DNA from 2 places in the Cytobacillus sp. IB215316 genome. Region 2 is predicted to be linked to the other one. Evidence: predicted binding sites of a transcription regulator. Region 2 holds the regulator's gene; the other holds the start of a gene.
The links. The regulator LexA, encoded in region 2, represses DNA repair genes until DNA is damaged. The targets are predictions, from matches to a motif close to CGAACATATGTTCG.

Region 1: the regulator LexA is predicted to act here: its motif matches at 1,146-1,159, upstream of SLH48_RS12185 (ImmA/IrrE family metallo-endopeptidase).

What each region holds. Positions count from the first base shown of each region.
Region 1 is NZ_JAXBMC010000006.1:151,671-154,888, forward strand. It holds gene SLH48_RS12175 (XtrA/YqaO family protein) at 289-483, opposite strand; gene SLH48_RS12180 (helix-turn-helix domain-containing protein) at 722-1,078, shown strand; gene SLH48_RS12185 (ImmA/IrrE family metallo-endopeptidase) at 1,186-1,665, shown strand; gene SLH48_RS12190 (hypothetical protein) at 1,841-2,110, opposite strand; gene SLH48_RS12195 (hypothetical protein) at 2,059-2,289, opposite strand; gene SLH48_RS12200 (methyl-accepting chemotaxis protein) at 2,663-3,218, opposite strand, start outside.
Region 2 is NZ_JAXBMC010000002.1:169,943-173,160, forward strand. It holds gene SLH48_RS05180 (recombinase family protein) at 1-363, opposite strand, end outside; gene SLH48_RS05185 (LysM peptidoglycan-binding domain-containing protein) at 376-690, opposite strand; gene lexA (transcriptional repressor LexA) at 933-1,556, shown strand; gene SLH48_RS05195 (TetR/AcrR family transcriptional regulator) at 2,251-2,856, shown strand; gene SLH48_RS05200 (alpha/beta fold hydrolase) at 3,038-3,218, shown strand, end outside.

The DNA.
Region 1 (3,218 bases), on a different contig from region 2:
ACTAACTTTTGGAATCTTAGGCTGCGTGACGATGGTACTGTAATGGCAGTCCATGTTCCTATTAATGTTTTTAATTACTTACCAATCAAACGGACTAAGATACTCTTTTGACAACCACCTACAATTTTCACAATGATTTTTTATAGCTTAGTTGAATCTTTACCAAATCACCTCAATTCATCATTTTTTAGTTACTAAGTTTATAAGAAAGGACACCAAACCTCAGATATGATATCCAAAGCTTGGTGTCCTCCAGTCGACTGGTAGAACGTGATTTATTTTTCTCTGTTAAAACTCTTCACCTTCATCAAACTTAACTCTTGTCACTTCGTTTTGATGAGTAATAATCTTTGTTTCACCGTAACTAGGTAATTGAGAGATCTTTGCTTTCCCGTTACTTACAATAACAACATAAGGTGCCTGTTGTTCATTTACATTAGTTTCAAACGTTGAATCTGTGATATCTATTTCTTTCAATCGCATTTATCATCCCCACTACTTAAGGTGTAACGGGATTCACCTACCTTCCTTAAATAAATTGCCATATTGGCAAAAAATATTTCTTCCACTTATGAATATGTCATATTTTTGTGATAATATCATATTAACTTACCTAAAAAGTAATTGTCTACATCTTTTTACCATTTAGGTAATTATACTTACTTACCGAATTGGTAAATGCTAAAATATAATCATAAATAACTGTAGAGGAGAATATTCGATGAAGGTATTAGGGGAACGGATCAGATCGTTACGGCTAAGTCAGGGATTTTCACAAAAGGAGGTTGCTCATGCGATCGGAGTATCTAATGTCCAGCTCTCCCGTTATGAATCTGGTGATCGCAAGCCTGATGCGGAAACAATCAAGGACCTTGCAGATTTTTTCAATGTATCAACAGATTACTTGTTAGGACGAGCAGACAATCCCGTTTCATTAGCTCTAGTAAAACAAGAAGATCATAAAGAAAGCTTATTTTTCTTTGATCAAAAGAGTATTACAGAGGAGGAAGCCCAAGCATTAAATGATCACTTAAAATACCTGCGAGCAATCGCTAAAAAAGTAAATAAGGACGACTAATCATAGCTTACAAATATTTTAGTCAACTCCATTTAATTCTATTTCCACTACTAAATGATTGCAAATAAGAACATATGTTTGTATAATTTATGTAAGAGGTGAAATTTGTGGAAGTAGTATATGAACCAACACTTTTAGAAACATGGGTTTCAGTTTGGTATAAAAAAATGAACATCCATCAACCATCAGATATCCTTGAAGAAGCCATTTGTCAAATCAATAATATTTATTTTTTCCGAAGGCCCATACCGAGCTATTCTTATGAGAACGGCAAGTTTAAATCCATTACTGTTGATTCAAGAGTACAAGCTTTACAGCAGAGAGAACAATTTTTTCACGAGCTCTGTCATATTCTTCGACATTACGGCTGGCAATTACAAATGATGCCTCCAGCATTTAGAGACTTACAAGAGCGTGATGCCCAACATTTCACTTTATATGCAGCAATTCCATACCATATGATAATGGCATATAATCTCAAAAGCTCAACAATCATCGATACACTTATAGAAGACTTCAAGGTTGGCGAGCAGCTATGTACAGAAAGAGTAAGAAGAATATTTAGAAATTCATCAGTTGTAAAATAACTCCTTTAGGGTAACAGTGTCTGTATATTTACACTTAAGATGTAGACATGTAAACAAAAAAAGACCGAGAAATTTCTCGGCCGATCCCTATATAAAAAACTATGGCTTAAACATCATGCTCAGTGTTAGTTATTAATAGAACAATGTTATCTCCACTACGTATTCTTGTACTTGGCTAAACATGTTGTTTATTAACAGTTATTAAACCGTCCTGTAACTTTTTTACAATTTCGTTTCTACTAATATTACTTAAGCGATCAGCTAACACTTTATCTATTCGAAAATCACCAATCACATGAATTATTGATATTTGAACACATGCTATCTCATTAACTACTAACGATTTATAACAAATTGGGGTATTAACTTCGTCATCAGTTGGGACAGCTTCATTCAACCTAATGTGATCGGTATAGCTTTTATAAGCTTCAAGCTTTTTTTCCACGTATGGTTTTTTTCACACTTATAAATCGCATATCGATAAATATTTTTTCCATTCGCATTATGGCGTCTAATTAATGTATCGTAAAAGAGAACGACTCTACCACAATTTGAACAATAGCGTTGATCTTGTATCACATCTTCCATATGAATTAAATTCAAATAAAAGTGTTTTACGTTCATTTTCTTCACCTCTTCACAAGATAAAGAAACGAACCAACTACTCGGATATATTTTGTAGCATGACCGATTTCTTAATTATTGTATATAAAAAAGTTCCCCCGACAGCGAGAGAACTTAGAATATTGCATACTCACATATTCGTTCCGTTCCTTTGTAATGGGATAAAAAGACAGACTTCTCCTAAGGAAATATATACATATTCCAAAGAAGCACTATCAAATTTGTTGGTCCATTACAAAGTAGATGTTGGCATAAACAGAACCGAATCCTTTCTCCAAGTAGATTTATTTGTATATTAACATACACACTAAAATTACCAATATACTCTTATACTATTAACTGTTATAAAACGTGCGTATCATTATTAAGCCTTTCATGAATCTAATGCAACAATCTTCTTTCCTAGGTTAGAAAAACCATCTGACAATCTAGAAATACTTTGTTGTTGGTTAATGACTAATTCTTTGACATCAGCAATACTATTTGTGTTTTTCTGAGTGATATTTGTGTTAACTTCAACTTTTGAACCTACCTCTTGCATCATCGATTGAACACCCATTATAAATTCTTGCAAATGTATCGTTTTATCATGGAAACTTTCCATGTAAGAATTTACATTTGAAGATATCATTCTTACATGATTCATTCCTTGTCGATTCTTCTTAATGGATTCCTGAGATCCAGTTATCGTGTGCGATGCTTTGTTAATTTTCTCTCGAAAAGCTAAAAGATGTTCACCAATTGATTCAGATGACTCTTTTGAAGACTCAGCGAGCTTTCTTACCTCTTCTGCAACAACAGAAAATCCTTTACCGTGTTCTCCTGCTCTAGCAGCTTCAATCGCTGCGTTTAATGCTAATAAATTCGTTTGTTCCGCTATATCTGATATTGTGCTTAAAGTGTCTTCAATAATTTGTGTTGTGTTTTTT
Region 2 (3,218 bases):
AATTTCCAACATCATGGAATCAGCTTCAGACAATTGTAACTCTCCATGATGATGAACTGTGTATATTTTAACTCTTTCCTTTAAAATAAAATGCAGCAAAGCTATTCTTGCATTACCCCTACCTAGCCTCGTCTCATCTTGTATTAAAAGGGCATCGATATGCTGTTCTTTAATTTCATTCAATAGCTCATAAATGCCATCTCTATCCATGTCATATCCGCTTGCCCTTTCTACAACCACTTTCTTCACATCAAAATGGTAACTGTTTGCAAGCTGGAGTAATTCTGCCTTTTGTCGTGTTAATGATGTCTCCTGTGTTTGTTTATTTGTACTAACACGACAATATATTATTGCTTTTTCCATTTCTACCTCCGATTAATTGTTAACTGCATATGTATCATATATTTTATTACCTTCTGATTTTAACACTGGAATATAAATTTCATCACCATAAAAAATTCTATCAGGAGCTATTTGATTTACATCCTCTACCCAACTGATAAAGTCATTGATTGATAAATCGTGACTGTTACTATACTCGGACGCAATATCCCAAAGTGTATCTCCATCTTCTACTTTAATAGTAATATAATCATTTTTCTCGATATCCTTATAAGAAGTAATTAGTGCAAAAGCAAAGCCGATAAAAACAGTAAAAAATAAGATATAGTAAATTTTAGATTGTTTCATAATAAGTCCCCCTGATTAACAGAATACATGTTCGTTTTTAGTTATTGTATACGAACAAATGTTTTATGTCAACATTTTTACGAACTTACGTTTGTTATACATAACAAGTCGTGCTATAATGAATGAAAGTAAAATCTTTCTAGTATATCCTTACATTATTAATAGATGATCTTAATTTTTTAATGTTATGAACGGGTATACATGCTAACAATAGAAAAGATTATTATAATGAGGTGCTAACGATGGCAAAATTATCGAAAAGGCAACAAGACATACTAGATTTCATAAAACAAGAAGTACAATCAAAGGGATATCCACCTTCTGTTAGAGAAATTGGAGAAGCGGTAGGGCTAGCTTCAAGCTCAACAGTTCATGGTCATTTATCTCGTTTAGAAAGTAAGGGACTAATCCGTAGAGACCCAACTAAACCTAGAGCAATTGAAATATTAGATTTAGATCCTGCTGATGTAATCCCAAAAAATAACGTCATGAATGTACCGATTATAGGAAAGGTAACAGCTGGTCAACCAATAACAGCAATTGAAAATGTTGAAGAATACTTCCCTCTTCCTGATAAACTTGTATCCCCTGACGAAAATGTATTTATGCTTGAAGTAATGGGAGATAGCATGATTGAGGCCGGTATATTAGATGGGGATCACGTCATTGTTCGGCAACAACAAACTGCTTCAAATGGAGATATCGTTGTTGCAATGACAGAGGATGACGAGGCAACAGTAAAAAGATTTTTTAAAGAAAAAGACTACATAAGACTTCAGCCAGAAAACTCAACTTTAGAACCTATTATTCTTCGTAATGTAGCTATATTAGGAAAAGTAATCGGGGTGTATCGTACCATCCATTAAACACTATTGTACATAACGAATGTATGATCTATTCTTTGACAAACAGTCTCTTTTAAAACGTTGTTCCAATCAGATAGATTAACATACAGGTTAGCAGTCCACAATGCTTTTTAATGTATTCATACGATCTCATATTATAATCCAATCCTTAGCTTAGAACCTCTGAGCTAAGGATTTTTTTGTCATATTGTAAGCTCCCTCCGAATTCATTTTGATTGGCTATTTTCACAATGGTTGCTGTTTTTACTTTTAAGATATACACACGTATATATCTAGCGTTCAAGACACCTTTTCTAAGCTCCTATAAAACTCATAATACTGTCCATTTTTAGTAAAAAAACAAAATTCAAGCAAAAAGTCTTTAGTTTAAATTTATCATTCAATGATTTTCTTAGTCACTTTTTCTCATATCCCCCACTATGTCACCAATTTTATGCTCGTTATCCCGAGATTAGACTTGACGGTCTAGACCATTCGGTCTAATATGTATAATAAGCAAGCAGCATTAACTATCAGGCTATTTCAGCATAGCGTGTTTTTTTTGCACTAATAAACACGAATACAGCTAGATTTTGTGCCATCTATTCTCATATAAAATGACGGTATTCTTTATCTTCAGGATAAAGAACTATAACAACAAAGTTTACGAACAGAGCTAACGATTAAGATTAAAAACTTGTAGGAGATGATGTAATTGACGCGAGGATTTAATAAAGAATTCGAACATTCAGATGCGTTAATGCAAGCAGCATTAAATGAATTTGTGGAAAAAGGCTATGACAAAGCCTCATTAAATCATATTTTGAAGACAGCGAATATGAGTAAGGGCTCATTTTACTACCATTTTAACAACAAGGAAGATCTTTACTTAAATCTCATAGACATGTTGATTCAAAAAAAGCAACTATTCCTTGCCAAGGTTATGAATCCAAGTGATTATTCCAAAGACATTTTTTCGATATTTAAAACACAAATCAGAATTGGAATGCAATTTGCCAATGAATATCCAGATATTAATCGTTTTGCAAACAGCTTTATTAAAGAAAAAGGAACTCCCATATACGAAAAGGCGTTGACAAGGCATAATTTTCAGGATAATGACCAAATGAACAAGCTCATTGAAGCATCCTATAACAAAGGTGAAATTAGGCAGACACTACCACTGGAATTCGTCCAATCACTAATTGGTTTCTTGTTCACTAATATTGTGGATGTAGCGGATATGTCAAAGCCTGATCACTATGAGTCAAGTCTAAACCACTTAATTGATTTCCTTAAAAATGGCCTGACAGATCAATAATGATCTTAACCATCACATATTGACATCAGCAAAGTAGGTGAAGATTTAAGTCTCTACCTGACTAACTGATAATTTGGAGTAAGGTATATGCTACATCTGTGCATCGTTGAAGTAATGGTTCCTTTCTGCATTCAATTATTTTTCAAAATAACGAGCTTAATTTGAAAAGGAGAGTTATTATATGGCCCAATTTGATTATCCTGTAGGATACCATGATTTTCATAAAACAAAAATTATAGACTATCAAATGAATCGGTGGTATTCAATGGGATACACACGAAAAGAAGACATGGTGGATGCAGCTACCAGAATAAAAAAGTTAGAAGATTGGAAGGAGGAAATGATAAAGCAGGCTGAAAAAG